DNA from 3 places in the Rhizobium sp. KNZ2-6A genome. Region 3 is predicted to be linked to each of the others. Evidence: predicted binding sites of a transcription regulator. Region 3 holds the regulator's gene; each other region holds the start of a gene.
What was found. The regulator LexA, encoded in region 3, represses DNA repair genes until DNA is damaged. The targets are predictions, from matches to a motif close to TGTTCNNNNTGTGTTCNG.
Positions count from the first base shown of each region.

Region 1: a site for LexA is predicted at 1,579-1,596, ahead of ACPYOP_RS26135 (ImuA family protein). Genes of this name have one in related genera too.
Region 2: a site for LexA is predicted at 5,418-5,435, ahead of recA (recombinase RecA). Genes of this name have one in related genera too.

Region 1 is NZ_JBNDIC010000048.1:20,151-30,751, reverse strand. It holds gene ACPYOP_RS26140 (Y-family DNA polymerase) at 1-520, opposite strand, end outside; gene ACPYOP_RS26135 (ImuA family protein) at 561-1,556, opposite strand; gene ACPYOP_RS26130 (metallopeptidase family protein) at 1,834-2,271, shown strand; gene ACPYOP_RS26125 (DUF1737 domain-containing protein) at 2,335-2,541, opposite strand; gene ACPYOP_RS26120 (HpcH/HpaI aldolase/citrate lyase family protein) at 2,563-3,504, opposite strand; gene ACPYOP_RS26115 (hypothetical protein) at 3,616-3,852, shown strand; gene leuD (3-isopropylmalate dehydratase small subunit) at 4,047-4,655, shown strand; gene ACPYOP_RS26105 (sugar phosphate isomerase/epimerase family protein) at 5,109-5,927, shown strand; gene leuB (3-isopropylmalate dehydrogenase) at 6,291-7,403, shown strand; gene lpxE (lipid A 1-phosphatase LpxE) at 7,584-8,348, shown strand; gene ACPYOP_RS26090 (ArsR/SmtB family transcription factor) at 8,550-8,804, shown strand; gene ACPYOP_RS26085 (glucose 1-dehydrogenase) at 8,964-9,713, shown strand; gene ACPYOP_RS26080 (Dps family protein) at 10,012-10,521, shown strand.
Region 2 is NZ_JBNDIC010000006.1:75,698-86,298, reverse strand. It holds gene cckA (cell cycle histidine kinase CckA) at 1-2,107, shown strand, start outside; gene trpS (tryptophan--tRNA ligase) at 2,321-3,340, shown strand; gene ACPYOP_RS06565 (pseudouridine-5'-phosphate glycosidase) at 3,405-4,331, opposite strand; gene ACPYOP_RS06560 (carbohydrate kinase family protein) at 4,378-5,322, opposite strand; gene recA (recombinase RecA) at 5,562-6,647, shown strand; gene alaS (alanine--tRNA ligase) at 6,820-9,480, shown strand; gene ACPYOP_RS06545 (AraC family transcriptional regulator) at 9,617-10,468, shown strand; gene ACPYOP_RS06540 (glutathione S-transferase family protein) at 10,515-10,601, opposite strand, start outside.
Region 3 is NZ_JBNDIC010000052.1:197-10,797, reverse strand. It holds gene ACPYOP_RS27035 (pyruvate dehydrogenase complex E1 component subunit beta) at 1-609, opposite strand, end outside; gene pdhA (pyruvate dehydrogenase (acetyl-transferring) E1 component subunit alpha) at 628-1,671, opposite strand; gene ACPYOP_RS27025 (FtsB family cell division protein) at 1,830-2,141, opposite strand; gene eno (phosphopyruvate hydratase) at 2,363-3,637, opposite strand; gene kdsA (3-deoxy-8-phosphooctulonate synthase) at 3,787-4,626, opposite strand; gene ACPYOP_RS27010 (VOC family protein) at 4,623-5,510, opposite strand; gene lexA (transcriptional repressor LexA) at 5,934-6,656, shown strand; gene ACPYOP_RS27000 (ComEC/Rec2 family competence protein) at 6,637-9,096, opposite strand; gene gltA (citrate synthase) at 9,378-10,601, shown strand, end outside.

The sequences.
Region 1 (10,601 bases), on a different contig from region 3:
CGCCGAAACGGCGGGCAAGCGGCGCACGCGGCGCGGCCAGAAGGTCGCCCACCTGCTTCAATCCCAGCTTCTGCAACGCGGCAATGGTCTCTTCCCCAAGCCTCAGAGACGCCACGGGCAGTGGCGCCAGGGCCTCTTCCATGGCTTCCGAAGGAACGACACGGCTTTCGTCGAAACGAGCGACCGCCCAGGAGAGGCCAGGCGCGGAGGAAATGGCGCCGCGCACATCGAGCCCCAATCGGGAAATCCGGATCAAGATGTCCTCGAGCAGTGCCTCTTCACCGCCGAAGAGATGGGCGCAACCGGTGATATCAAGAAAAAGACCATCCTTGCCGTCGATCGCCACCAGCGGCGTATAGCGGTCGCACCAGTCGGCGATCGCTTCCAAAAGCTTGCGATCCGCGGCCGGATCCTCCTCGACGACATCGAGATCGGGACAGATCGCCTTTGCCTCGGCCACGCCCTGACCCTGCTTCAGGCCGATCATCTCCGCACGCTCGTTGAGCGCGGTGAGCCGCATGGCATTGTTGAGCTTGCCGGCACAGGCGAGCGGCGGCGCTTCAAGCCTGCCTGTCGAACGCCAGGACAGGCCCCAGCGCTTGCGCGCGATGCGGTCGGTCGGCAGATGCGGAAAGGTCAGCGCCAGAATGCGCTGTGTGTTCGCCGGGAAGGGAAGGGCGTTGAGTGTCGAGGATAGAGGCAAAGCGGCGGTCATGGGCATTCCACTCCAGGGTTATGGAAAGAGGCGCCGGGTTTCGGCTCTTTTCCAAGGTCAGACGAAAGGCCGGATGACCGATGCTGCCGCCAAGCACCGATCCGTCCGGCAGGGGCCGCGCCAGCGCCGGCGCGGGTTCGACGGAAAAGCGGAAGAGGGCGCTGCTTACCTCCTCCTCGCCTCCCTGTCGCAACAGAAACAAGGGCCGCCCCGCCGCCTTGGCCCTCAAAGCCAGCCGCCGGCTTTCGGTCAGGCCGAAACGAGCCGGATTGCCGCGCACTTCCAGAATGACAAGAGCAAAGGCAGCACTCCCAAGCGCCGCCTCCGCGACCCAGAGCGCGTCCTCCAGCTTGCGCGGTGAAGCCTGCAGGAAAGCCTCGGGCTCCAGGCCGAAATTCCGGATGCCGATGGCATAGGGCAGACCTGCCTCCATCGTGGCGACCGTATCACCGATCCACAGGATCGGAGATGTGGCCGCATCTGTACCTGACGCTTGCGCATGCAGCCGCGCGGCAAGCGCAAGGGTAAAGCCGCTCGCCGCCCCAGCATCGCGCAGGCCGAGCGAGCGGATTTCCGTCAGCCCATCGAGCGGCAGACCGCCTTGCAGAGCGACGTCGAGATCGTCGACGTCGGTCGCAAGAAACGGCTGAGCAGGCTTAGCCTGAGCAGGTCCGGGTTGGGCAGGCAGAGGCTTTCCAATGCCTGCCGATCCCATGACCGGCTTGGCCGCCAGCATCTCATGCGCCGCCGCTGCCAGCGCCGGGATCGGCCTGCCTTCCAGTCTGGCAATGGTTTCACGCAGGGCAAAAAGCGTTTCCCGCGCCACGGCGGCCTCAGCCATGACGTTCACTCCAGATCGGTAATGTTCCTGTTATGTTCTTATGGATTCCAGAGGTCGGGAGAAGAGTCAACACCAATTTATAAGAAAATATTCCTGTGCCCGCGGCCGAATGGTTTTAGGCCTACTCGACCCAAAATCTGAATTCGGCCTAAAATCAAATAAATAGAGCATGATGTCGTCCGAAAACCGCTCTTACACTTTTCGGTATCACGCCCTAATCCGCTCTCGTAAAAGCCTCGCAAAGTCTCTATATGACCAGCCAAGGAAGGAAGCATTCATGGCTCGCGTTGACCAGAGCGAAAACTGGCGGGATCGTCACTCGCCCTCCATCAGCACATTCGAATCTCTGGCAATGGAGGCCTATAGCCACCTGCCGGAAGAATTTCGCTCGCTCACCGGCAACCTCATCATCCTCATCGAAGATTTCCCGGATGACGACGTGTTCGAGGACATGGCGCTGGAAACGCCCTTCGACCTGCTCGGCCTCTTCGAGGGTCGCGGCATATCGGAGCGCTACACCGCTCAAACCGGCGATATGCCCAACAAGATCCGCCTCTACCGCCGGCCGATCATTGATTATTGGGCTGAGAACGAGGAAACCCTCGGCGATATCATCACCCATGTCCTCATCCACGAGATCGGCCACCATTTCGGCCTGAGCGACGAGGACATGGAGCGTATCGAGGAAAGCGCCGAAGAGGCGACGGATCGCTGATATCGGCCCCGACCGGATGAGAGCCGGGGAGGGAGAGATCCTCGCTGAGGATTTAACCGGCGCTTACTGCTCCGAAAGCTTCATCTCCGGATCGTAATCCTTGCCGGCCACGTTCTTGAGGACGGCTTGACCGCACTGCATCTGGCCGGTCGCGGCATTGAAGGCATAGGTCGGCGAGCCCGACAGCTCCCAGCCCTTGTTCAGCGCCGCGGTCACCTTGTGGCAGAAGGACGCGTCGTCGGGACCGGTGAGGAAGCGATAGAGTTTCATCAAAGCATCTTTCGTAACGTATCAGCCCTCACCCCGAGCCTGTCGAAGGGCGATGGAGCGCTGCTCGATCAGGCGAGCTTTATGGACCAGTCTTTCCGCCTGGACAAGGTGCAGCCGCTCCACCATCCGCCCGTTCAGGTTCACGACATTGAGAGCATCGGCACCCGGCTCGGCAAAGGCTGATATGATGGCTTCAGCCTCGGCGATGGCTATTACATCAAGCCCGAAATGCCGGTTGGCCGCTTCGATCTGGTTTGGATGGATCAGCATCTTGCCGGCAAAGCCCATGATGCGGCCCTGGCCGCATTCGGCCTCGAACGCCGCCGCGTCCTTGAAATCGTTGAGGACGCTGTCGATGGCCTCGAGCCCATAGGCACTGACAGCAAGCACTACCTGCATCAGCCAGGGCACGAGATAGGCGCGGCCGGGATGCGGCAGGACACCCGTTTCCTTTCTGAGATCGTTGAGGCCGACGACGAAGCAATCGAGCCGGCTGCCCGCCGTGCGCCCGGCCTCGGCGATCGCGGCCGCATTCAGGATACCGCGCGGCGTCTCGATCATCGCCCAGATGCGTAAGTCTTCCGGCGCATCCGCTTCCGCGAGCCTGTCGCTGACAACGGTTACATCCTGCGGCTCGTCCACCTTGGGCAAGAGCACCGCATCCGGCCCCAACTCCGTAACCAACGCCAGGTCGTCGGCGCCGAAATTGGAGGAAAGCGCATTGATGCGGATGATCCGCTCCTTGCCCGGCAGCGGCGAGGCCGCGAAGAAGACCCGCAAATTCTCCCGCGCCTCGGCCTTCTTTTCCGGCGAAACCGAATCCTCGAGATCGAAGATGACGGCGTCGCAATCGAGGCTCGAAAGCTTGTCCAGCGCGCGGCGGTTGCTGGCGGGAACGCTTAAGACCGAACGGCGCAGGCGGGCGGGACGGGCAGGGGAGTTTTGGCTCGCGGACTGGCTCATTGTGCTGTTTTGCCGCGCTTTTGATCGCCGGGCAAGTCAACAAAAAGCCATGCTCCTCTTGCAGAGGGAAAGGAAGAGGACCACATTGCCTGATGTAGAGAGGTCTCGACCATGCAGAATATCCGTTCCCTGTTCATCGCGCTTGCCGGTATCACCGTGTTTGCGGCCATGGCGTTGTTTACCGTTTCGGTCACGCTTGCCGTCGGCGGTATCCTGACCGTGCTCATGGCAGCCCGTGCGATTTCGCTCCGCATGAAGCCGGCGCCGGTGCATGCCAAGGCAAAGGCGAACGGCCAGCGCGAAATGCGCATCTGGAACGACGGTCGCGGCACGATCATCGACCTCTGAAGTCGAAACAGGTGAGGGCGGCCCCTTGTGGGCTGCCGAACGCATTCGCCCAAGCTCGGACACGTGCTCGAAGGATGGAATGCGACCCAAGGCGCTGCATTTTAGGGCATTCCCAAGATTCTCCTTCATTTCGGGCCGGATTTGCTCTATTGGCAGGATAATTCGTGCTTAGACGAGAATGAAGGCAGGACCCCATGGACAAGTTCGTGAAGTTGACCGGTGTCGCGGCACCCCTCCCGGTCGTCAATGTCGATACCGACATGATCATCCCGAAGGATTATCTGAAGACCATCAAGCGCACGGGTCTCGGCAAGGGGCTCTTCGCTGAAGCCCGCTACAATGAAGACGGCACGCCGAACGAAGATTTCGTGCTGAACAAGCCAGCCTACCAGGACGCCAAGATCCTCGTCGCCGGCGACAATTTCGGCTGCGGCTCCTCGCGCGAACACGCTCCCTGGGCGCTGCTCGACTTCGGCATCCGCTGCATCATATCCACAAGCTTCGCCGACATCTTTTACAACAACTGCTTCAAGAACGGCATCCTGCCGATCAAGGTCAGCCAGGAAGATCTCGACAAGCTGATGGACGACGCCTCGCGCGGCTCCAACGCCATTCTGACGGTCGATCTGGAAAACCTCGAAATCACCGGCCCGGACGGCGGCTCGCTCAAGTTCGAACTCGACGAATTCAAGCGCCACTGCCTGCTGAACGGCCTCGACGATATCGGCCTGACGCTGGAAAAGGCCAAGGCGATCGACAGCTTCGAAAAGACGAACGCCGCATCGCGCCCCTGGGCCGCCTGATCGGTCATCGTTATCTCTAGCGTTTCTAAGCCGGGCATTTTGCCCGGCTTTTTTCGGAAAAGGCCCCCTCTCCCCGCCTGCGGGGAGAGGGCTGGGGTGAGGGGCCGCGGACCATCGACTTGGTGGAGGCCTATGATTTGTTTTTGTACAAGAAGAGCGGTAGGCTAGGCACCTTCCACCGTTTCTGCAGATCGCCCGTCGCAAATAGCGACAAGACCGCGCAATTCGCCTTCGCAAACAGCCCCTCACCCTAACCCTCTCCCCGCGAGCGGGGAGAGGGGACTATCTCGCAGTTGCGGCACCCCAGAAGCGGGAAACGCAAATTCAGGAAACGGGACATCATCTTTCCCACCCGCTGTAATATGATCGACAAGAAGGGGGTCCATACAGGCGTGCCGAGGCCTTTCCGGGCCTCTCTCCCCACCCTGAATTCCTCTCCAATGGAGCCTCTCCATGACCTCCCTTCCCATTGTCGGCGCCGCCATGACGCTTGACGACGTCGAAATCCATCGCAACTGGTTGCTCGAAAAGCCGCGCGACCTGGAACTGCAGAGCTTCGTCGAAGCTGAAATCCTCAATGGCGACTGGGCTCCGCTGGCCGAGCGTGCCCGAAAGCTGCTCGCTGGCCACCAGGGTCGCCTTGGCATCCATGGCCCGTTCTGGGGCTTCGTCATTGCCTCGCAGGACCCGGATATCCGCGCCGTCGTCTCCAAGCGCCTGCTGCAGGCGCTTGACGTCTGCGCCAATATCGGCGCCACGCAGATGGTTATCCATAGCCCCTATACGTCCTGGTCTTACAACAACCTCGACAACAACAAGGGCGAGCGCGAGAAGATCATCGAATACACGCATCTGACGCTCAAGGATGCGGTGAAGCGCGCCGAAGACATCGGGCTCACCATGGTCATCGAGAATATCGAGGACAAGGATCCCCATATCCGCGTCGGTCTTGCCGACAGCTTCAATTCGCCCGCCGTCGCCGTGTCGATCGATACCGGCCACGCCCATTATGCCCATGGCTATACGGGCGCTCCGCCGGTCGACTACTACGTCCACGCCGCCGGCAACCGCCTGCAGCATGTCCACCTGCAGGACGCGGACGGCTATGCCGACCGTCACTGGAGCCTCGGCGAGGGCGGCATCCACTGGCGCGCGGTCTTTGCAGCCCTTGGCAAGCTTAGCAGCAATCCGCGCCTGATCATCGAGATCAAGGACAAGTCGAAGATCCCGGCATCGGCAGCTTATCTAGCCTCGCTCGGATTGGCCGAGTAAGGGGATCAATCACCCGCCCTCGTGGTTCGAGACGGCCCTTTGGGCCTCCTCACCAGGAGGGCTAATCTTTTGCGCCTAGCCGAAAGCCCTCATCATGAGGTGCGTAGCCGGAGGCGAAGCCTCGAAGGACGAGGGTAGCCTCCGATCCTTTCGATAGGCTCAGGATGAAGACGAAACGAACTGCGGCAGGATGAAAGAGCTAGCCCTCACCCTGAGGAGGCCCAAAGGGCCGTCTCGAAGGGCGAGGGCGGGTGGCTGCTCTCAAAAGCCCGAAAACCGTACCGTTTCGGCCCCTTCCTCGCTTGAAAAGCCGCATTTGCAGGTCTAAAAACGCGCAACTTTTTCTTTCGCGGAGGCTTTCCCATGACAGTTCGCAATCTTTTCCTGCTGCCGGGCGACGGCATCGGCCCCGAAGCCATGGGCGAAGTTCGCAAGATCATCGCCTATATGAACGAGGCGAAGAACGCCGGTTTCGTTACCGACGAAGGCCTTGTCGGCGGGTGCGCCTATGATGCGCATGGCGCGGCGATCTCCGAAGCCGATATGGCAAAGGCGATGGCGGCCGACGCCGTGCTCTTCGGCGCCGTCGGCGGCCCGAAGTGGGATGCGGTCCCTTATGAAGTACGCCCGGAAGCCGGCCTGCTGCGCCTGCGCAAAGATCTGCAGCTGTTCGCCAACCTGCGCCCGGCCATCTGCTATCCGGCGCTGGCGTCTGCTTCTTCGCTGAAGCCGGAGCTGGTCGACGGCCTCGATATCCTCATCATCCGCGAACTGACCGGCGGCGTCTATTTCGGCGAACCGAAGGAAATCATCGACCTCGGCAACGGCCAGAAGCGCGGCATCGATACCCAGGTCTACGACACCTACGAGATCGAGCGCATTGCCGGCGTCGCCTTCGAACTGGCACGTACCCGCAACAACCGCGTCTGCTCGATGGAAAAGCGCAACGTCATGAAGTCGGGCGTGCTCTGGAACCAGGTCGTCACCGCGACGCATAAGGAAAAATATTCCGACGTGCAGCTCGAGCATATGCTGGCCGATGCCGGCGGCATGCAGCTCGTTCGCCAGCCGAAGCAGTTCGACGTCATCGTTACAGACAACCTGTTCGGCGACATGCTGTCCGACGTCGCGGCCATGCTGACCGGCTCGCTCGGCATGCTGCCGTCCGCTTCGCTCGGCGCGCCCGATGCCAAGACCGGCAAGCGCAAGGCGCTTTACGAGCCGGTGCACGGCTCGGCGCCCGATATCGCCGGCAAGGGCATCGCCAACCCGATCGCCATGATCGCCTCCTTCGCCATGTGCCTGCGCTACTCCTTCGGCATGGTTACCGAAGCCGATGCGCTGGAAAAGGCGATCGCCAACGTGCTCGACAGCGGCATCCGCACCGGCGACATCATGTCGGCCGGCAGCCGTCAGGTCGGCACCGCCGAAATGGGCGACGCCATCCTGGCCGAATTCAAGGCCCTCTCGGCATAAGCCAGATAGATCGCATGATATATTTCACGTGAAACACGAAACCCGCTCTGCAACGCAGCGCGGGTATTTTTGATTGAGGAGCGAGAGGCTTCGAATCGACCGATACCGGCGATCTTAAAAATACTGTTACAGGAGCCTGCTAGTCGTCCAATTGATTGGAAATCAAAATGGGCGATGAAGATGCAGGCGATCTTGACGTCTCTCGATAGGCGTTGGCGGCGAAGCGATGCGGCACTTGCACCGTCTCACTGGAAAATCTGCCTTTTCCTGACAGCCAATATCGTGCTTCTCTCGGCGCTTCTGTTCGATTGGCCTGTCGGGGCCACCATCAAGAACCTTTCGCCGCCCCTTCACTTCTTCGGCAAAATGCTGACGGATTTCGGCGATTCCGAGTGGATTATCATCATTAGCGCCTTCCTGTTCTTCGAGGGCTGGGCGGGTAGCCGTCTGCTGCATTCGCAGCGCTGTCGCGGCAAGGCATTGCGTATCTGCCAGATCGGCGGCTACCTGCTGACAACGGTCGTGCTTTCCGGCCTTCTCGCCAATCTGCTTAAGCGCGCCATCGGCCGCGCCCGCCCCACCCATTTTGCCGATTGGGGGCCTTTCGGTTTCTCGCCCTTCAACGGCCGTGCCAGCTTCGAAAGCTTCCCCTCGGGCCATGCGACCACCATCGGCGCCCTCTTCGTGGCGCTTGCTTTCATGTTCCCGCGTTACCGCTACATCTTCGCTGCCTGTGCCCTGTGGCTGGCGATCACGCGCGTCATGGTCGGCGCGCACTATCCAAGCGACGTCATCGCCGGCCTGGCGCTCGGCGGTTGGTTTTCCTTCATGACGGCGATCGTCTATTCCCGTTACGGCGTGCTTTTCCGCATCAACGCCGCCGGCTGGCCGACGCCGAGATGGCAGCTGTTCAAGGGCAGCAAGTCAGGTCAAGCCAACGCTTGATCCGATCCGCGGCGGAGCAAGGCAATAGGGTTCCACCAACCCGTGAGGGCAGCTTTCAATGGCGATCACGTCGCAAAGGTTGCCAAGGCCGCAGCACATTCATATATCTGGCAAGTGGGTCACCGAAGGCGGTCAACCCGATTTCGTTCACTTGCGATGAAAATCATGGATGCCGGGCCGATACGTTTAAGCGAAAGGCAGATGGGATTGATCTCCCGGGCACTTGCCGAACCGCGACGTGTGCAGATCCTGAAGGAGATCGGCACGCGCAGCGAACCCACGCCCTGCAGCATCCTGAACGAGTGCCACACCGTCAGCGCCGCAACGATGTCGCATCATATCAAGGAACTTGAGAATGCTGGTCTGATCGAGATCCAGCGGGACGGCAAGTTCGCAAACCTTGTGCTGCGCCGCGATACGTTGAACGCCTATATGGCGGAACTTTCCAAGATCTGACGATTGCGACCATGCCGCCAGCATTTGCTGCCGCTGCTCTTGTATCAGTTAGATGATTATCTAAATATCAAAGCGACGATGCGGATCGGTTTTCGGGTCGCATGCGCCAAATGATTCGATAATTGTAAAACTGTCTAACAATCTCTGAAGGAAAGTGACATGAGCAAACTGGCAGGCAAGGTCGCGATCGTGACCGGAGCATCCAAGGGAATCGGTGCAGGCATCGCCAAGGCGATGGGCGAGGCGGGAGCGGCCGTCATCGTCAATTACGCCTCGAGCCGCGAAGGTGCCGACAAGGTGGTTGCGGAAATCACCGCCAAGGGCGGCAAGGCGCTCGCCGTCCACGGCGATGTTTCCAAGGCCGAAGACGTCACGCACCTCTTTGCCGAGGCTAAACAGGCCTTCGGACGCGTCGACATCCTCGTCAACAATGCCGGCGTCTACAAATTCGCGCCGATCGAGGAATTCGCCGAGCAGGAATTTCATCGGCAGTTCAACATCAACGTTCTAGGCACATTGCTGGCCACGCAAGAGGCGGTGAAACATTTCGGCCCCGAGGGCGGCAGCGTGATCAACATCGGCTCCAACGCCGTCAGCATGAACTTGCCGACCGCTTCGGTTTACACGGCAACCAAGGCCGCCGTGAATTCCATCACCCAGATCCTCGCCAAGGAACTCGGTTCACGCAATATCCGCGTCAATAATCTGGCGCCCGGCGGCGTCGAGACGGAAGGCGTCGTTGCGGCAGGCATCATCGGCAGCGATTTTGAAAAGCATCTCGTCTCCCAGACGCCTCTCGGCCGTCTCGGTCAGCCGACCGATATCGCTCCGGTCGCCGTCTTCCTCGCTTCGCAGGATGCGGCCTGGGTGACCGGCGAAACCATCTATGTTGGCGGCGGCCTGAAATAATTGAGCATTGCGGCGCCGCCCTCCCACAAGAAGAGGGCGGCTCGTTCGGCGACTATAGCTGTAAGCCGAGCCGATACTTTAGCAAGCGATTGCCAAACCATCCCATTTTCCTATTTAGTATGCGTGTTCGGGTTTTCCGGCTAGCACCGCAGTCGACGGTGCCGCGAAGCGGCATCTCGCCCGCGAAATTTCAAAACAATCCTGTCTTCATGCGATCCCGCGCAGCAGCTGATGTCATCGAACTCCCCTAAGATCCGCCGGCGATCGCTGTCGTGAACAACAAACGGAGGACGTCTTTATGAATACCGCCAATACCAAGTCGAAATTGGGCACGCGCACCAATCTCAGCGAGGAGGCGACACGCGATATTTCCGCAGCCTTGAGCGCCCTGCTGGCAGATGTCTTCGCCCTCTATCTGAAAACCAAGAATTTTCACTGGCACATGAGCGGGCCGCATTTCCGCGATTATCACCTGCTTCTCGACGAACAGGGCGAGCAGATTTTCGCGATGACCGACCCGATGGCCGAGCGTGCCAGGAAGATCGGCGGAACGACCCTGCGGTCGATCGGCCAGATCGCCAAGCTGCAGCGCATCCCGGACAATGACGCCGAATATGTCGATCCGCAGGATATGCTTGCCGAATTAGCGGATGATAATCTCAGGCTCTCCGCCGAAATGCGCGCCGTTCACGACGTCTGCGACGAGTATGGCGATGTCGCCACCGCCAGCCTTCTCGAAAACTGGCTTGATGAAACCGAACGCCGCACCTGGTTCCTATTCGAATCCACCCGCCAGTCCAACCGCTGATACCAGAAACAACTGGCCTTCGAACGCGACAGGTTGAAGGCGAAGCTCAATGATCCCGATTCCTCGCTCCCATTGATGAG
Region 2 (10,601 bases), on a different contig from region 3:
CGGGATCGGCCAGGGAGCCCATTGGTATCGCCTGAAAGCACGGGTGCTGCCGCCGGAGCAGGATAGCAACAAAGCGCTGCATATTTGGCAGATCACCGACATCACCTCCGAGCGCGACGATCAGGAACGCTTCTTCAAGGAATTGCAGAACGCGATCGATTATCTCGATCACGCGCCGGCCGGTTTCTTCTCCGCCGGCCGCAAGGGCGAAATCTTCTATCTCAATGCGACGCTTGCGGAATGGCTGGGCTTTGACCTCACCAAGTTCGTTCCCGGCTCGATGACGATTGGCGATCTGGTGGCCGGCGAGGGGCTGGCGCTGATCCAGTCCGTTCAGGCGGAGCCCGGCTTGAAGAAGACGGTGACGCTCGATCTCGATCTGCGTCGCGCCAACGGCCAGAGCCTGCCGGTGCAGATCGTTCACAGCGTCACGTCGATGCGCGATGGTGCTCCAGGCGAGAGCCGCACCATCGTCCTGACCCGGCAGAATGGTGCCGACACGGAGCAATCCGCTTCGGCTGCCGCCATGCGTTTCAGCCGCTTCTTCAACAATACGCCGATGGCGATCGCTTCCGTCGATGGCAACGGTCGCATCCTGCGGACGAATGCGCCGTTCCTGAAGCTTTTCTCGGATCTGGTATCGCGCGACGATATCGAGCGTGGCGCCGCCCTGGAGAGCGTCGTCAACGAAAGCGACCGGGCACAGCTGCAGCAGGCGCTGGCGGCCGCCAAGGACCGGCAGGGCGACATTCCGCCGATCGACTCCCGCAATCCGAAGGACGAGGCACGGCATTTCCGCTTCTATATCAATGCGGTGATCGACCAGACCGACGAGGCGCCGGAAGAGGCCGCTATCGTCTATGCCGTCGAGGTGACCGAGCAGAAGGCGCTCGAGACGCAGATGGCGCAGACGCAGAAGCTCAATGCCGTCGGTACGCTCGCAGGCGGCATCGCGCACGACTTCAACAATGTGCTGACCGCGATCCTTTTGTCGTCCGACCATCTGCTGCTGCAGGCACGGCCTTCGGATGCGAGCTTCGCGGATCTGATGGAAATCAAGCGCAACGCCAATCGGGCGGCGGTGCTGGTGCGGCAGTTGCTCGCTTTCTCGCGCAAGCAGACCATGCGGCCAACGGTGCTGAACCTCACCGACGTAATCGGCGACTTGCGCATGCTGGTGGATCGGCTGCTGTCCGGCACGCATGTCAAGCTGGATGTCGATTACGGCCGCGATCTCTGGCCTGTCAAAACCGATCTCTCGCAGTTCGAGCAGGTGATTATCAATCTTTGCGTCAACGCCCGCGATGCCATGCCCGGCGGCGGCCAGCTGACGCTACGCACCCGCAATCTGCTCGCGGCCGATGTCAGCGCCTTCAATTACCCCTATCTGCCGCATGAAGACATGGTGCTCATCGAGGTCAGCGATACCGGCACCGGTATCGCGCCCGAGATCATGGACAAGATTTTCGAGCCCTTCTTCACGACGAAGGAAGTGGGCAAGGGCACCGGCCTCGGCCTTGCGATGGTCTACGGCATCATCAAGCAGTCCGGCGGCTATATCCAGCCGGAATCGGAAGTGGGCAAGGGAACGACTTTCCGCATCTTCCTGCCGCGCCATGTCGTCGAAATGCCGGCCGTAACAGATGCAAAGGCGCCGGAAAGCCGCGATGTCGCGGCCATGGATCAGAGCGTCGGCATCGTGGCTCCGCCGGAAGAACCGGCCGATCTTACGGGCAAGTCCGCTGTCGTGCTGCTGGTCGAGGACGAGGAGGCGGTGCGGCGCGGCGGCAAGCGCATGCTCGAGACGCGCGGCTATACCGTCTACGAGGCCGGCTCCGGCGTCGAGGCGCTCGACATCATGGACGAGCTCGATGGCCAGGTCGATGTTGTCGTGTCAGACGTCGTCATGCCTGAGATGGACGGACCGTCGCTGCTGCGGGAACTGCGGAAGAAATATCCGGACATGAAGTTCATCTTCGTCTCAGGCTATGCCGAGGATGCCTTTGCCCGCAATCTGCCGGCGGATGCGCAGTTCGGCTTCCTGCCGAAGCCGTTCTCGCTGAAGCAGCTTGCCGTCGTCGTGCGCGAGACGCTGGACAAGAACTAAACGAGAAGCGGCTGTTGCCGATTGCAGCGCAAAGATGCTATCACCCCGCGCATGATCGATCTTGCCAAGCCCATCTGCCGTTTGTGGTGGCGCTCCTTCTAGGAGCGGCAGTCGTCATGTCTTGAAATCGACCCTGCCGCCGTGATCCGGCAGGCATGGTCCATTTCCGTTTTCCCTTCCCGATTGCGGCGGCTCCTTTTGCGGAGCAACGAAATGCATTCCCCCACCGATACCCGCCCCGTCATCCTGACGGGGGATCGGACCACAGGTCCACTCCATCTCGGCCATTACGTCGGCTCGCTGAAAAGCCGCGTCGCGCTTCAACACAGCCATCGGCAATTCCTGCTGCTGGCGGATACGCAGGCGCTGACCGACAATGCCCATGATCCCGGCAAGGTCCGGCGCAACGTTCTCGAAGTTGCCATCGATTATCTTGCCGTCGGCATCGATCCGGCGCTGACGACCATCTGCGTTCAATCTGCCTTGCCGGCGCTGGCGGAGCTGACGCTGCTTTATCTGAATTTCGTCACGGTCAGCCGTCTGGAGCGCAATCCGACGATCAAGACGGAAATCCAGCTGCGCGGCTTCGAACGCGACGTGCCGGCCGGTTTTCTCTGCTATCCCGTGGCACAGGCGGCCGATATCACCGCCTTCAAGGCGACGGTCGTTCCGGTCGGCGAGGATCAGGCGCCTTTGATCGAACAGACCAACGAGATCGTTCGCCGCCTCAACCGGCAGATCGGGCGCGACGTTCTCACGGAAGCCACGGCGATGGTGCCGAGCGTGGGGCGCCTGCCAGGTGTCGACGGCAAGGCGAAGATGAGCAAATCCCAGGGCAACGCCATCCCGCTTTCGGCATCGCCGAATGAAATAAGCGATGCGGTGCGGCGCATGTATACCGATCCGGATCACCTTCGTGTCGGCGATCCCGGCAGGGTCGAGGGAAACGTCGTCTTTACCTATCTGGATGCCTTCTGTGAGGATCGGCAGTTGGTCGACGACATGAAGGCGCATTATCGCCGTGGCGGTCTCGGTGACGTCACCCTGAAGAGACATCTTGAGGATATCCTTCAGGCGCTGCTGGCTCCGATCCGTGAGCGTCGTGCACGCTTTGCCGCCGAGCCGGACTATGTCATGGAAGTCGTGCGCGAAGGGACAAGAAAGGCGAGGGAGCGGACGGAGGCGACGCTTGCCGAATTGCGCGCCGCGCTGGGCCTGTTCTCGCTGACCTGAAACAAGAAAGGCCGGACGATCTTTTGAAGCGCCCGGCCGTTCTTTATATTTATTGCAGCTCTGATTATTCTGCCAGAGCGACGGCGATTTCGGCGGCCAGACGCGCATTGTTTTCGACAAGCGCGATGTTGGTCTTGAGGCTGCGGCCTTCGGTGATGTCGAAGATGGTGCTGAGCAGATAGGGCGTGACGGCCTTGCCGGTGATCTCGTCGCGCTCGGCGCTGTCGAGGGCGCGCTCGATATAGATTTCCATTTCCTCGCGCGGAATTTCGTCCGCTTCCGGAACCGGGTTGGCGATCAGCATGCCGCCATCAATGCCGAGCTGCTCGCGCGTCGACTGGAAATTGGCGATGGCAGCGGGGCTGTTCAGTGTCAGCGGGCTTGCCAGGCCGGAAGAGCGCGACCAGAAGGCCGGGAATTCGGTGCTGTCGTAGGTTACCACCGGAACGCCGCGCGTTTCCAATACTTCCAGCGTCTTCGGAATATCGAGGATCGCCTTGGCGCCGGCGCAGACGACGATGACGCCGGTACGGGAGAGCTCTTCAAGATCGGCCGAGATGTCGAAGCTTTCCTCCGCGCCGCGATGCACGCCGCCGATGCCGCCGGTCGCGAATACCTTGATGCCGGCGCGGGCAGCGGCGATCATGGTGGCGGCGACGGTGGTCGCGCCGGTGCGGCGCTCGGCGATCGCAAAAGCGATGTCGGCGCGCGAGACCTTCATCGCGCCTTCCGTCTTGGCAAGGGTTTCCAGCTCTTCCGGCTCAAGACCGATATGCAGTGTGCCGTGGATGACGGCGATGGTTGCCGGAACTGCGCCTTCCTGCCGGATGATTGCTTCGACGCTGCGGGCCATCTCGATATTGCCGGGATAGGGCATGCCGTGAGTGATGATGGTCGATTCCAGTGCCACGAGCGGGGCGCCGCGCAGCTTGGCGGCGGCAACTTCCTTCGAATAGGAGATCGGAAGCAGTGGCGAGATAGGCTGGGTCATTGTCGTTTCCAATTCACTGAAACAGTATACGCGTTTTGAGCAGGCTTCATGACAGAATTTCGGCCTTGGGAACAAGGGCCAACATCGTCTTCAAAAGCTCTGGAGAGAGATTTTCGGCGGTGGCGAAGGGCGATTGCACGGTGATCGCGGCGGCGGCCGCACCGTGGCGGATTGCCTCTGCGAGATCATGTCCGGCAAGCAGGGCCGATAGAACGCCCGAAGCGAGCGAGTCTCCCGCCCCGGTGACATCGGCGACGTCGTCGACGACGGGCGGCTGCAGGCTGACGACGAGATCGGGGGAAAATGCGATCAGCGGCCGCCTGCCGCGGGTGATGACGCCATTGCGCAGGCCGAGGGCGCGCAATCCGCTTACCCATTCGAGCGGATCTTCCGGCCGGCTTTCGGTCAGCGCGGCGGCTTCGGCTTCGTTGAGGAACAGATGATCGATGCCGGCAAGGCTTGGCTTCAGCCGCACGACTTTCGCCGGCGAGATCGCGATGGCCGCGACGGGGTTGCCGCAGACGGCCGCTCTTGCCGCGATCGCGGCTAACGTTTCGGCCGGCAGATTGGCGTCGCAGAGAACGAGATCGGTCTCTTCAAAGGCGTCGCGAACGGCGCGAATCGCCAGACGTCTTGGGACGAACAGCTTGTAGAGTTCCATGTCGGCAAGCGCGATGACCAGATTGCCGTCGCGTTCGAGGATCGCCGTATAGCTCGGCGTCTTGCGATCGAGGAAAACGAAGGGCCGGTCGTCGATGCCGGCATGGTTTGCCGCTTCTGCCACCATTTCGCCCGAGGGATCGCCGCCGCGTGGCGAGATGAGCCGCACGTTAAAGCCCAGGCGGGCGAGATTTCGTGCCGCATTGAAGCCGCCGCCGCCGGGCTCTTCGAACCATGCGCCGGGGTTGCTGGCGCCGGGTGCCGTCTCGCCGAAGATGCGGCCGCGCCGGTCGATATGGGCACCGCCGAGAACGAGAATCTTCTTCGCCATATGGTTTTCCTCAGCGGTCGAAAGGACGAATCGGACGGATCGATAACATCTCGCAATTCACCGTTCCGGCCATGCAAGTGCCTGGGAAGAAAGAAGAAAACAAAAATAGAACGGAATTCATTTTACCTTTTTCTTTCAATCGCTTGTTGTGCCCTTGCGATAAGAGAACAAATAGAGTACAGAATTCTCATCGGCGGCGACATTGCTAGAGCGGCTTCAATAACCTAAAGGTGGATCGGATGTCTCAGAATTCTTTGCGGCTTGTAGAGGACAAATCGGTGGATAAAAGCAAGGCACTTGAAGCGGCACTCTCTCAAATTGAGCGGTCGTTCGGCAAGGGCTCGATCATGAAGCTCGGCTCTAACGAGAATGTGGTCGAAATCGAAACGGTTTCCACCGGCTCTCTGAGCCTCGATATTGCGCTTGGCATTGGCGGCTTGCCGAAGGGGCGCATCATCGAAATCTACGGGCCGGAAAGCTCGGGTAAGACGACGCTGGCGCTGCAGACCATCGCAGAGGCCCAGAAGAAGGGCGGCATCTGCGCTTTCGTGGATGCGGAACATGCGCTCGATCCGGTCTATGCCCGCAAGCTCGGCGTCGACCTGCAGAACCTGCTGATCTCGCAGCCCGATACCGGCGAGCAGGCGCTTGAAATCACCGACACGCTGGTTCGCTCCGGCGCCGTCGATGTTCTCGTCGTCGACTCCGTTGCGGCATTGACGCCGCGCGCCGAAATCGAGGGCGAGATGGGTGACAGCCTTCCCGGTCTGCAGGCCCGACTGATGAGCCAGGCGCTGCGCAAGCTCACGGCTTCGATCTCGAAGTCCAAGACCATGGTAATCTTCATCAACCAGATCCGCATGAAGATCGGTGTCATGTTCGGCTCGCCGGAGACGACGACCGGCGGTAATGCGCTGAAGTTCTATGCCTCGGTTCGCCTCGATATCCGCCGCATCGGCGCCGTCAAGGAGCGCGAAGAGGTGATAGGCAACCAGACCCGCGTGAAGGTCGTCAAGAACAAAATGGCGCCTCCCTTCAAGCAGGTGGAGTTCGACATCATGTATGGCGAAGGCGTTTCCAAGACGGGCGAGCTGGTCGATCTCGGCGTCAAGGCCGGCATCGTCGAGAAGTCGGGTGCCTGGTTCTCCTATAACAGCCAGCGCCTTGGCCAGGGCCGCGAGAACGCGAAAATCTTCCTGCGCGACAATCCGGATCTCTCGCGCGAAATCGAATTGTCGCTGCGCCAGAATGCCGGCCTGATCGCCGATCGCTTCCTGCAGAATGGCGGTCCCGATGCCGACGATGGCGAATCCTCTGGAGAATAAAGATTTCCGGGAGCAATCCCGGGCTTGATGTGAGACTAAAATTCGAAACCGGCCGTATTGTCCAAGGGATGTGCGGCCGGTTTTGTTCGTGCGGCTGGACAGCGCCGGGAGCGAACGATAAAAGCCACTGACTTTGACGCAAGTTGCTGAGCGCAGGACTGAAGGGCCCCATATGAGCGGTGTGAATGAAATCCGGTCGACCTTCCTCGACTATTTTAAGAAAAACGGTCACGAGATCGTGCCGTCGAGCCCGCTGGTGCCGCGCAACGATCCGACATTGATGTTTACCAATGCCGGCATGGTGCAGTTCAAGAACGTGTTCACCGGCTTGGAGCAGCGTCCCTATACGACGGCGTCCACGGCGCAGAAATGCGTTCGCGCCGGCGGCAAGCACAACGACCTCGACAATGTCGGCTACACCGCGCGCCACCACACCTTCTTCGAGATGCTCGGCAATTTCTCCTTTGGCGACTATTTCAAGGAGCGCGCCATCGAGCTTGCCTGGAACCTGATCACCAAGGAATTCGGCCTCGATGCCAAGCGCCTGCTGGTCACGGTCTATCACACCGATGACGACGCCTATAATCTCTGGAAGAAGATCGCCGGTCTTTCCGACGACAAGATCATCCGCATCGCCACCAGCGACAATTTCTGGGCGATGGGCGATACCGGCCCGTGCGGTCCCTGCTCGGAAATCTTCTACGACCATGGCGATCATATCTGGGGCGGCCCTCCCGGCTCTCCCGAAGAAGACGGCGACCGTTTCATCGAGATCTGGAATCTCGTCTTCATGCAGTTCGAGCAGATCACCAAGGAACAGCGCGTTGACCTGCCGCGTCCGTCGATCGACACCGGCATGGGTCTCGAGCGCGTTGCCGCCGTGCTGCAGGGCAAGCATGACAATTATGATATCGACCTGTTCCGCGCGCTGATCGAAGCCTCGGAAGAGGCAACTGGCGTCAAGGCGGAGGGCGAGCATCGCGCTAGCCATCGCGTCATCGCCGATCACCTGCGCTCCTCCGCCTTCCTGATCGCTGATGGCGTGCTGCCATCGAACGAAGGCCGCGGCTACGTGCTTCGTCGCATCATGCGTCGCGCCATGCGCCACGCGCAGCTGCTCGGCGCGAGAGATCCGTTGATGTGGAAGCTGCTGCCGGCGCTGATCCAGCAGATGGGCCGCGCCTATCCGGAACTGGTGCGCGCCGAGGCGCTGACCTCAGAAACGCTGAAGCTTGAAGAGACCCGTTTCCGCAAGACGCTGGAACGCGGCCTGTCGCTGCTCAACGATGCGACCTCGGACCTGCACAAGGGCGACAGCCTGGACGGCGAAACCGCCTTTAAGCTCTACGACACCTATGGTTTCCCGCTTGACCTGACGCAGGATGCGCTGCGCGCCCGCGGCATCGGCGTCGATATTTCTAGCTTCACCGATGCCATGGAGCGGCAGAAGGCCGAAGCGCGTTCGCATTGGACCGGTTCCGGCGACAAGGCAACCGAGACCATCTGGTTCGAGCTCAAGGAAAAATTCGGTGCGACGGAATTCCTCGGCTATGATACGGAATCTGCCGAAGGCGTGATCCAGGCAATCGTCAGGGACGGCGTTGCCGTCGATAGCGCCTTTGCCGGCGACAAGGTGCAGATCGTCGTCAACCAGACGCCATTCTACGGCGAATCCGGTGGTCAGATGGGTGATACCGGTGCTGTCTCCAGCGACAACGGCAAGCTGACGGTGGGTGATACCCAGAAGAAGGGCGAGGGACTTTTCGTTCACGTCGCCGAAGTCTCGGAAGGCACGATCAAGGTCGGCGATGCCGCGGTGCTGACGGTCGATCATGCAAGGCGCTCGCGCCTGCGCGCCAACCATTCCGCGACCCATCTGCTGCACGAAGCGCTTCGTGAAGTGCTCGGCACCCACGTCGCTCAAAAGGGTTCGCTAGTTGCGCCCGAGCGCCTGCGCTTCGACGTTTCGCATCCGAAGCCGATGACGACCGAGGAGCTGAAAGTCGTCGAGGAAATGGCAAACGAGATCATCCTGCAGAACTCGTCCGTCACGACCCGCCTGATGAGCGTGGACGATGCGATCGCCGAAGGTGCGATGGCATTGTTCGGTGAGAAGTATGGCGATGAAGTCCGCGTCGTTTCGATGGGGCAGGGCGTGCGTGGCGCGAAGACCGGCAAGCCCTATTCCATCGAGCTTTGCGGCGGCACGCACGTGTCGGCTACCGGCCAGATTGGTCTCGTGCGCATTCTCGGCGATAGCGCAGTCGGCGCCGGCGTACGCCGTATTGAAGCGGTGACCGGCGAATCCGCGCTTGCCTATCTCGCCGAGCAGGATGAGCGCGTGAAGAGCCTTGCCTCCACGCTGAAGGTCCAGCCGACGGACGTGGTTTCACGCGTCGAAGCGCTGATGGATGAGCGCCGCAAGCTCGAGCGTGAATTGGCTGACGCCAAGCGCAAGCTCGCCATGGGCGGCGGTCAGGGTGGCCCTGCCGATGCCGTTCGCGACGTCAACGGCGTCAAGTTCCTTGGCAAGGCAATCTCCGGCGTCGATCCCAAGGATCTCAAGGGTCTGGCCGATGAAGCCAAGGCCAGCCTCGGGTCCGGCATCGTTGCGCTGATCGGTGTCTCCGAAGATGGCAAGGCAAGCGCTGTCGTCGCGGTTACCGAAGACCTTATCGGCCGCTTCAGCGCCGTCGATCTCGTTCGCGTCGCTTCGGCAGCCCTCGGCGGCAAGGGCGGCGGCGGCCGTCCCGACATGGCGCAGGCTGGTGGCCCGGATGGCGCCAAGGCCGATGAGGCGCTTGAGGCGGTTGCTGCGGCTCTCGCCGGCTAAAGGCTCAATTTTCTTGTAATCGCGAAAATGGCGGATGCTGCGGCATTCGCCATTTTTCTTTGCGCAGGCAGCTCCGCAGGATTTGTCAAATCGGGTTATGGTCTTGTCGAGCCGATCGATTTGCAAGGGGTTTGACATGAGTGGCGGAACGGCGTGGACGCTTTACGAGACCCGGTTGCGGCGGGTTTCGGCCTATATCCATGAGCATCTGGACGATGAACTCGATATGGAAAAGCTCGCCGAGATCGCCTGCATGTCCAGCTATCACTGGCACAGGATCTATCGGGCGATCTATGGCGAGACGGCGGCGGCGACCGTCAAGCGGCTGAGGCTGCACCGTGCCGCCGGCGATCTCGTAAACACCCGTCTCTCCGTCAGCGACATTGCAAAGCGGTCGGGCTATCCCAACCTCCAGTCGTTCAACCGCATCTTCAGATCCGTCTACGGCATGCCGCCGGCGCGATATCGGAATGAGGGAAGCCATACGATCTTCGAACCCAGCACCCAAGGAAGGATTACGGTCATGTTCGACGTTACGCTTCGCACCATTTCTCCGATGTCACTGATCGGTGTCGCCCATCGCGGCTCCTATATGCAGATCGGCCAGGCTTTCGAAACCTTGTTCGGCACCATCTTTGCTCGTGGCCTCGCCGGGCCGGATATGCGCATGATCGGCGTCTATCTCGACGATCCCGATGTCGTGGAGACGGACAAGCTGCGTTCCTATGCCTGCGTCACCGCTGGCCAAGGAATGACCGTAGATATGCCGTTTGAGCAGCGTTCGCTCGATGGTGGCGATTATGCCGTGCTGCGCCACAAAGGCCCCTATGCCGACATGCACAAGGCCTATCAATGGCTGTACGCGCAATGGCTGCCGGCCTCGGGGCGGCAGCTGCGCGATACCATCATGTTCGAGGAATATATCAACAACCCGCGCGACGTGCCGCCGACGGAGCTGTTGACCGATATTTATATGCCGCTGAAATAGCGGCATAAGATCTCTATAGAGGACTTCCTCTCAACATCTTGTACTATCAGGCATTAGCCGGCTTCGGCATCGCGGCATTATCGATCTCGTTGCCGCGGCGATAGGCGTCGCGGTCGCTGACCCGGCCCCAATA
Region 3 (10,601 bases):
ACCGACGCCGATACCGGCAAAGCCATGCTCGGTGATCGGGGTGTCGATCACGCGACGTGCGCCGAATTCCTGAAGCAGGCCCTGGGTTACCTTGTAGGCGCCCTGGTATTCCGCAACTTCTTCGCCCATGACGAAGACGTCTGCATTGGCGCGCATTTCTTCGGCCATTGCGTCGCGCAGCGCTTCACGCACCGTCATCGATACCATTTCCGTGCCGGCCGGAACTTCCGGATCAGCGGCTGCGGCAACCTTCGGCTGGGCCGGAACGGGTGCAGCAGCAGGCGCCGGAGCGGCGGCAGGAGCTTCGGTCTTTGCCGGCTCGGCGGCGGGTGCAGCCTTTGCGGACGAAATGGCATCGGCGGATTCACCGTCCTGCAGAAGGATGGCGATCTTGGTGTTGACCTTGACGCCTTCGGTGCCGGCGTCGATCAGCAGCTTGCCGATTGTGCCTTCGTCAACGGCTTCCACTTCCATGGTGGCCTTGTCGGTTTCGATTTCGGCAATGACGTCACCGGAAACGACCTTGTCGCCTTCCTGCTTGAGCCATTTCGAAAGGGTACCCTCTTCCATCGTCGGAGAAAGGGCGGGCATGAGAATATCGATGGGCATGGATCGTCCCTCCCCGATTTAGAGCAGAATGTCGGTGTAGAGCTCGGATGCATCCGGCTCCGGATCGTTCTGGGCGAAATCGGCGCTGTCTGCGACGATGTCGCGGACATCCTTGTCGATATCCTTCAGATCGTCTTCGCTCGCCCAGCCCTTTTCGAGAAGGCGGATACGGACCTGTTCGATCGGGTCGTGCTCGGAGCGCATCTTCTGCACTTCGTCCTTGGAACGGTATTTGGCCGGGTCGGACATGGAGTGGCCGCGATAACGGTAGGTCAGCATTTCCAGGATGATCGGGCCCTTGCCGGAGCGGCAATGCGCAACGGCTTCGTCAGCCGCGGCCTTGACGGCGCGTACGTCCATGCCATCAACCTGGAGGCCAGGAATGCCGAAGGATGCACCGCGCTTGGAGAAGTCTGCCTGCGCCGTGGCGCGAGCGGTCGACGTGCCCATGGCGTAACGGTTGTTTTCGATCACGAAAATCACCGGCAGCTTCCAGAGCTGCGCCATGTTGAAGCTTTCGTAGACCTGGCCCTGGTTGGCGGCGCCATCGCCGAAATAAGCGACGCTGACATTGTCATTGCCGCGATACCAGTTGGCAAAGCCGAGGCCGGTGCCGAGCGACACCTGGGCGCCGACGATGCCGTGGCCGCCGTAGAAATTCTTTTCCTTGGAGAACATGTGCATGGAGCCGCCCTTCCCTCGGGAATAGCCGCCCTGGCGTCCGGTGAGTTCAGCCATGACGCCGCGCGCGCTCATACCGGTTGCCAGCATATGGCCGTGGTCGCGATAGCCGGTAATGACCTGGTCGCCATCCTTCAGCGCCAGCTGCATGCCGACGACGACAGCTTCCTGGCCGATATAAAGGTGACAGAAGCCGCCGATGAAGCCCATGCCGTAAAGCTGGCCGGCCTTTTCTTCGAAGCGGCGGATCAGGAGCATCTCACGATAAGCCTTGAGCTCCGCATCGCGATCGAAATCTGCGATCGGGCCGCCATTGGTTTCCTTGGCAGGCCTTGATGCTGTCTTACGGCTGGAAACGGTCGCGTTTTTTCGCGGCGCCATTCAACCCTCCCTGTGTGAGTAGCCTCGTTTTTGTGGTGAGGCGTAACATAGGCAAGATTGTCCGCCACAGCAATGCTATAATTGCATGGCTCATATTCTTCGCAAGTTATTGATATAACTTGCGAAAACTTGATTAACCGAAATTCGGTTAATTGTGGCTATTTGTTGAAAATGACGATCTCGTTCGCCTTGGAATAGGTCAACTGATAGCGCGCATATTGATCGAGCATATCCTTGTCCAGGGAGCCATCACTCAGGAGCGTGACCTCCTTTTCAAGGTGCTCGCGCTTGGTGACCAGATCCGCCAATTCCTTGGCGCGGTCGACGCGGCGCTGCTCGAATACTTCGGTCGCCTTAAGACCGTAATCGCCATGGATGCAATGATAACCGAAATAGCTCACGAAGGCGATGGTGATGGCGGGAAGAATGAAGCGCCCGAACTTTCTCTTCTTATGATACTTTGTCCACATACTCGCTCGAACGCTCTGGCTTTAGGCAATCCCGCTCCGAAGCCAATACCGCTTCGGACAAGATCACATCAAATCAAACACCTAGAGCTAATTTAACCGGCAGAGATTAACCGTCCGTTGACTCTAACTGCGCGGGCCAACAAAAAACCGCGCCCGAAGGCGCGGTTCGATTTCAGCGAATAATCTGGTCGCAGATCCAAGCGGATCCCGCGGATCAGATATCAGCCACGAAGGATGGAGCGGCCGGCATACTTTGCCTGCGGGCCGAGCGCTTCTTCGATGCGGATGAGCTGGTTGTACTTGGCCAGACGGTCGGAACGCGACAGCGAGCCGGTCTTGATCTGGCCGCAGTTGGTGGCAACCGCCAGATCGGCAATGGTGGAATCTTCCGTTTCGCCCGAGCGGTGCGACATGACGGCCGTGTAGTTGGCCTTGTGCGCGGTCTCGACGGCATCGAGGGTCTCGGTCAGCGAGCCGATCTGGTTGACCTTGACGAGGATCGAGTTGGCAACGCCCATGCGGATACCGTCGCGCAGGCGAGCGGAGTTGGTGACGAACAGGTCGTCGCCGACGAGCTGGGTCTTCTTGCCGATCAGGTCGGTCAGCGTCTTCCAGCCTTCCCAGTCGTCTTCAGCCATGCCGTCTTCGATCGAAACGATCGGGTACTTGGCGGCCAGTTCGGCCAGATATTCGGCCATCGCGCCGGATTCCAGCGTGCGGCCCTCGCCTTCGAGCACGTACTTGCCGTCCTTGAAGAATTCAGTCGAGGCGCAATCGAGGCCGAGAGCTATTTCCTCGCCCGGCTTGTAGCCGGCCTTTTCGATGGACTTCATGATGAAGTCGAGAGCTGCCGGGGCGCTGGAGAGGCCCGGTGCAAAGCCGCCTTCGTCACCGACATTGGTGTTGTGGCCCTGCGATGCCAGTTCCTTCTTGAGGACGTGGAAGATCTCCGAGCCCATGCGCACGGCATCGCGGATGGATTCAGCGCCGACCGGCAGGATCATGAATTCCTGGAAGTCGATCGGGTTATCGGCGTGGGCGCCGCCGTTGATGATGTTCATCATCGGGACCGGCAGGAGGCGGGCATGGGCGCCGCCGACATAGCGGTAGAGCGGCAGGTTGGCGCTCTGGGCGGCGGCCTTGGCAACAGCGAGCGAGACGCCGAGGATGGCGTTGGCGCCCAGGCGCGACTTGTTCGGCGTGCCGTCCAGTTCGATCATGATGTTGTCGAGCTGGATCTGGTTTTCGGCATCCATGCCACCGATGGCATCGAAGATTTCCGAATTGACGGCTTCGACGGCCTTCTCAACACCCTTGCCATGATAGCGCTTGCCGCCATCGCGAAGCTCGACGGCCTCATGCGCGCCGGTCGACGCGCCCGACGGAACCGCCGCGCGGCCCATGCTGCCGTCTTCGAGGTAGACATCGACTTCGACGGTCGGATTGCCACGACTGTCGAGAATCTCGCGGGCGATAATGTCGGTGATTGCGGTCATGATAGCTTCCTGCTCGCTGGTTTATAAATCGATTTAAATCGTCTTAATCGAAGGCACGGAAATTTCAATGCCGATCCGCGCCCCGATTTGGCACTCCTGCAGGCCGCGTAAAGCAAATTCATGTCAGCCTGTTGAATGCCTGATATTTCTTAGGCCTTGGCCACGGCGTCAAAGGCCAGCAGCTTCTCCAAAAGCCGCGGCATATCCTTCAGATAGACCATGTTCGGGCCATCCGAGGGCGCATTGTCCGGGTCCTCATGCGTCTCGACAAAAACACCCGCGACGCCGACAGCGACTGCGGCGCGCGCCAGCGTCTCGACGAATCGACGGTCGCCGCCGGTAGAACCGCCCTGCCCGCCGGGCTGCTGTACGGAATGGGTCGCATCGAAGATGACAGGCGCGCCCATGGCCGCCATGATCGGTAGCGAGCGCATATCCGAAACCAGCGTGTTATAGCCGAAGGAGGCACCGCGCTCGCACAGAAGAATATTCGGATTGCCGCTCTCATTGAGCTTGGCAAGCACGTTCTTCATATCCCACGGCGCGAGGAACTGACCCTTCTTGACGTTGACGACACGGCCGGTCTTGGCGGCTGCAACCAGGAGATCGGTCTGGCGCGACAGGAAAGCCGGGATCTGCAGGATATCGACCGTCTTGGCGACGACAGCGCACTGCTCTTCCGTGTGAATGTCAGTCAAAACCGGAAAGCCATATTCCTTCTTGAGGTCGGCAAAGACTTCCATGGATTTTTCCAAGCCGATGCCGCGCTTGCCTGACAGAGAGGTCCGGTTCGCCTTGTCATAGGAGGATTTGTAGACAAGGCCGATGCCGAGCTTACCACAGAGCTCCTTCAGAACTCCGGCGACCATGAAAGCATGGTCGCGGCTCTCCATCTGGCAGGGGCCGGCAATCAGCGACAGCTTGGCGGTATTGGAAAAGAGGACCTTGGAGGCACCCTCGCCGACGGTGACTTCGGAATTCGTGCTCATGCTATCTCCTCGAAGGCGAATAATGCGCCCTGTCCGGGCGCCAGCCTTGCCAGTATACGATTGTTCTTACGCGTGTAGGTGACGCCGTTAGCAGTGAAATGCGACGATGTCACGGAAAGATCGCGCGTTTTGAAAAGGATTGCGCGTGCTCTCAGCCCGGGATCGCTGGTGTGAACAGGCAAATCGTAGAATGCTTCCATTCCTTCCGGCGTCAAAACTTCCACATCGACATTGGCTGCCTTGATCGTCAGGCCGAAGGAGTGTTCCGAGACCCGCGGGCCGCCAACGATCTCTTCGAAGAAGGTGCGATACGCCGCTGGTTTCAGCGCGGAAAGCGCCACCCGCGCGATGCCGGTCACGCCGTTTTCGTGACGCTCGAGCGCGCTGCGATCGGCCGGCAGCGGATTGATGCGCTGGCAGCAGAAGGCCAGGAAATCCGGCGCGCGCAGATCGGCCGCAAATGCGAGACGAAAACCGGCCGTGGTTTCCGTTCCATCCGGCATCTTCATCGGCCGGGAGAAATCCAGCATGCGCCCAGCCGAGATCGCGGCCGCATTGAAACGCTCGTCATCGCTAACGGCATCCTCCGTGCCGAAAACCAGGGCCGAAAATCCATCCTCGGCGACGCGGAAGCGATAGGCCTGGTCGCGCGCAACGAAGACATTGCCGTCGGCAATGCTCGTCTCGCATTGTTCCTGCGATGCTACGCCCAAAGGTTCGAGATAGGTCTTGTCGGCAAGGAAGACGCAGGCATTTTCCGTGCCGAAAGGATGGCGGGCATCCGGAGCCACCGTGAAGCCCAGCTTGCCCAGGCGCTCGCGCGCCAGAGCGATGTTGACGGTCGGCAGCACGAGATGATCAAGCGGATGCGGCGACAAAGTCATGGTCCTCCCTTGTTTGCCTGCGAGAGCAGATTTGCGCCCATACAATGCTCAATTCAAGACGAAAGCCAAGCTGTGAAGGCGCAAGAGAATGTGAGTCGGATGCACCCTGACAACGGGAACGCGCTGATTCTCAACTGTAGCCGGCTTAGGTGACAACCGTCGTCTTTATCCGCACTTGAAGTGAACAGGATAGAGGTGAAGCGTCCATAAAGCGAACAAAGCGGCATTTCTCATATTTATCGCTGAATTAGCGCGGATATAATTCCCGAGGAATTTCAAGCGATCCATTCGATGACGGCAATTATTTGATCGGCCCGGCGAAGCTTTACTGAAATTTAAGCACTTGCGGAACACATATGGAACATATAGTGTCCGTTCTGGATTTGTTTCACGACGATTTTCTTGATTTGGGGTTCCAAGACGATGTTGACTCGCAAGCAGCAGGAACTGCTTCTCTTCATTCACGAGCGGATGAAAGAGTCCGGTGTCCCGCCATCTTTCGACGAAATGAAGGACGCACTGGATCTGGCATCAAAATCCGGCATTCACCGTCTGATCACGGCGCTCGAGGAACGAGGCTTCATTCGCCGCTTGCCGAACAGGGCGCGAGCGCTCGAAGTCATCAAGCTGCCGGAGGCCTATAATTCGAGCCTGCAGCCGCGTCGTGGCTTTTCGCCGAGCGTTATCGAGGGCAGTCTCGGCAAATCTCAGCCGGTCGCGCCGCCCGCCCCGGCGAAAGTTGCCAACGACGACCAGAACAGTTCGGTATCGGTACCGGTCATGGGGCGCATCGCCGCCGGCGTTCCGATTTCCGCCATTCAGAACAATACGCATGACATTACCGTTCCCGCCGATATGCTCGGCTCCGGCGAGCATTATGCACTGGAGGTCAGGGGCGATTCGATGATCGACGCCGGAATTTTCGATGGCGACACGGTCATCATCCGCAATTCGACGACGGCCAATCCCGGCGATATCGTCGTTGCGCTCGTCGACGACGAAGAGGCGACGCTGAAGCGCTTCCGCCGCAAGGGCGCCTCCATCGCGCTGGAAGCCGCCAACCCAGCCTATGAAACCCGTATCTTCGGGCCGGATCGCGTCAAGGTCCAAGGGAAGCTCGTCGGCCTTATTCGGCGTTATCACTGACCGGTGATTTCAGCGTGATTGGCGTGGCGAACTTGTCTGCGCGCCAATCGTAAGTTCGATGCCGCGTCCATGGTCGCTGCGGGTTTTTGAATGCCGTCGAAACGGTTGGCGTATCTGCGCCGAGGGTCATTTCGAGAGAGCCAGTTCGCCGCAATGTTGCGCCGGTTATGAGCATTGCGCCGGAGCGGCAATGATCGAGCCGCAGCCGGATCGATGTGACGACGATTTGCGCGGTATCGCAAGCCGGCGGCAGATAGGCAGCATTTTCGATGGTGACCAACATGGCGCCATTATCGAGCATCGCCACGCACCACGCGCCCTTCTGACAGGCGAAACTTCCTTGCATCGTCCGATCCAGCGCCTCTTCCATTGCCTTGCGGACCGCTTTCTGTTCTTCGCTGCTTAATCGCCTACGGCGATCGGTCGTCTTGTTGATCTGCGGAAGCCGGCTGTCACTGGGGAGAATAATGGGAGGCTGGTGTTCGGTTGCGACCAGCGCCTTCTGCCATTGTTCGAAAATGAAGGCCTGCGGCCTTTCGCGATTTGTGGCGAGTATATCGTCCTGCCGCAGCGCAACCAGAACACCGTCCTCGGAAATCATCAGATCCGGCTTCGGCACGGCGGAGCCGAATGCAGCCACGCCAGTGGATGAAAGCAGCAACAGCAGGCCCAGATGGCGAAGCCGGCTCCGCAACATGGTCATGATCAGGAAGCCGGCAATGAAGGTCGGCATCAACCAGCCGGGTTGGCGGCCGAAGGTGATGTCGCCTCCCCAACCAGCCACGGTTTTGGCGATCAGGATGACGAGCTCCAGTCCCTCGCCGGTGACTTTCCAGAGTGGCCCGTCCAGGCCGAAGGGCATGAGCAGCATTGCCGCCATGCCGAACGGCATGACAATGAAAGAGACCACCGGCATGGCCGCGAGGTTGGCGGCAAGCCCATATGTCGCCAGCCGGTGAAAATGCTCGATCGAGAAGATGGCCGTCGATGCGCCACCGATGAACGAGGTCGACAGCACGCCACCGAAGAAGCGCGAGACGAAGAGCAGCGGGCTCAACAGACGGACACGCGAGAGGATGTTTTCGCGAGGCCGTCGTCGTTTCCATAGCGAATAGCCCGAGACCAGCGCCAGCGTCGCGGCATAGGACATCTGAAAGCTTGGGCCCAGCACCTGCGACGGCGACAGAATGAGGATGACGATGGCAGATAGCGCGACATTGCGAAGGCTGAGCGACGGCCGATCGAAAAGCACGGCCACCAGCATGATCGCCATCATGATGAAAGCGCGCTCAGCGGATACGCCAAAACCCGAAATGAGGTAGTAGGCCGTCACCGTCAAAAGCGCGCCGAAGGCGGCGAATTTCTTGGTCGGCCATGCCTGCGCAACTCCCGGAAACAAGCTGAACAGATAGCGCAGGCCGACATAGAAGATGCCGGCCGACAGCGCCATGTTCAGGCCTGAAATTGCAATGATGTGAGTGAGACCGGCAATTCGCAGCGACTCGGTCGTATCCTTGGAGATCGCACGTCTCTCATCGGTGACGAGCGCCGCGGCAAAGGCGCCCGTATCTCCCGGCAAGGTTTCCCTGATCCTGTCGCCAATGCCGTTGCGCAGGCCGGCAAGCCAGATATCAGCCTTGTCCAACAGCGAATTTGCACTATCACCGGATGGAGATAGCAAGTCTGGGCTGCCATAAGCGAAACCATTCGCACCGATGCCATTGAAATAGGAGCTGAAGGCGAAATCGTTGAGGCCAGGTAGAGCCGGCCCGGACGGCGGCGTCAAACGCGCCCTGCCCTGGATGCGGTCGCCGAGGTCGAACGGTTTTACCTGCTTGCGTATGAAGATCGTGACCCGTTCCGGCGAACGGCGAATCGTAGGCTTTTCCGTCGCCTCGACCCGGACGACATAGCGCCAGCCTCCATTGTCATAGGATTCACGTCGCTCGACGCTGCCCGTGACGGTCGTGGTCACCGCCGAGTCGAGCATGACAGTGGAAGCCCGCCAGCTTTCCCATTGAGCCAGCGTCATGCCGAGGCAAATGAGCATGCCGGCGAAAAGCAGGTGGCGAAACAGCCTTCCCGCTTCCCGCCGGAACGCGAAGCTGGCGGCAAAGACAAACAGGCCCGCCAGCACGGCTTGCGGCGGTGGATCGCTGCCAGCTTCGAACCAGAGGATCGCACCGAGACCCATATAGATCGGCGCGAAAAGGATGGCGCGGCCATGTGCAGCCTCCTCTTCGACCAGCCGGGCAATGCTGCCTCGAATGCGGCCTGCGGCTAAGAGGAGACGCGATGTCAGCGGCGCGTAATCCTGCGTCCGCTCTCCTTGCGGCACTTTGGCGCGAAGCATAATCGTCGCGACAGCAGGGCGAAGCTGCAAAGGCGCAGCGACATCCCGGCCATCTTCACGCTGCTCCGTTGCCTCCAAATTAGGCACTCGCCGCCGCCCCCACGCAAAACTACAGCTTTGGCGCGATTTTTGCCGTCACCGTGCAGTGATTTCAATCGAAATCGGCATAGGAGAGACGAAATAGAGCCGGTTTCCCAGCGCAGCCTCGTCAATGGCGCCACCGCAGTGCCCAAAAGTTGATACCGCAATGCACAATTCGGCGGTGGGATAACTTGGCATTAGGCTCTGGATCATATAGCTAGTCGGTAGTCGCTTAACCTTTTGGCGCTTTTTATGGCGCCAATCCCGCCAAATCTTGGAGGATCAGCATGACGGAACAAAGCGCGAAACTAACTTGGGGTGAAAAGACGGTGGACTTGCCGGTGAAGACCGGAACCATCGGCCCAAGTGTCATTGATATTGGTGCCCTTTATAAGAACACCTCCACTTTCACTTACGATCCTGGCTTCACCTCGACCGCATCGTGCGAGTCCAGCATCACCTATATCGATGGCGACGAAGGCGTTCTGCTGCATCGCGGCTATCCAATCGATCAGCTGGCCGAACACGGCGACTTCCTCGAAGTATGCTACCTCCTTCTCTACGGCGAACTGCCGACGGCCGCGCAGAAGAAGGACTTCGATTATCGTGTGACCCACCACACGATGGTGCACGAGCAGATGTCGCGCTTCTTCACCGGCTTCCGCCGCGACGCCCATCCGATGGCCGTCATGTGCGGCTGCGTCGGCGCGCTCTCCGCCTTCTATCACGACTCGACCGACATCACCGATCCGCATCAGCGCATGGTCGCAAGCCTGCGCATGATCGCCAAGATGCCGACGCTCGCCGCCATGGCCTACAAATACCACATCGGCCAGCCCTTCGTTTATCCGAAGAACGATCTCGACTATGCGTCCAACTTCCTGCGCATGTGCTTTGCCGTTCCGTGCGAAGACTATGTCGTCAATCCGGTGCTTGCCCGCGCCATGGACCGTATCTTCATCCTGCATGCCGACCATGAGCAGAATGCGTCGACCTCGACGGTTCGTCTGGCAGGCTCTTCCGGCGCCAATCCGTTCGCCTGTATTGCAGCAGGCATCGCCTGCCTCTGGGGTCCGGCGCACGGCGGCGCCAACGAAGCAGCACTGAACATGCTCAGCGAAATCGGCTCCGTCGATCGCATTCCGGAGTACATTGCCCGCGCCAAGGACAAGAACGATCCGTTCCGCCTGATGGGCTTCGGTCACCGCGTCTACAAGAACTACGATCCGCGCGCCAAGATCATGCAGAAGACCGCGCACGAAGTTCTTGGCGAGCTCGGCATCAAGGACGATCCGCTGCTCGATATCGCGATCGAACTCGAACGCATCGCTCTGACGGATGAATATTTCATCGAGAAGAAGCTCTACCCGAACGTCGACTTCTACTCGGGCATCACGCTGAAGGCTCTCGGCTTCCCCACGACCATGTTCACCGTTCTGTTCGCTCTCGCCCGCACGGTCGGCTGGATCGCTCAGTGGAACGAAATGATCGAGGATCCGCATCAGCGCATC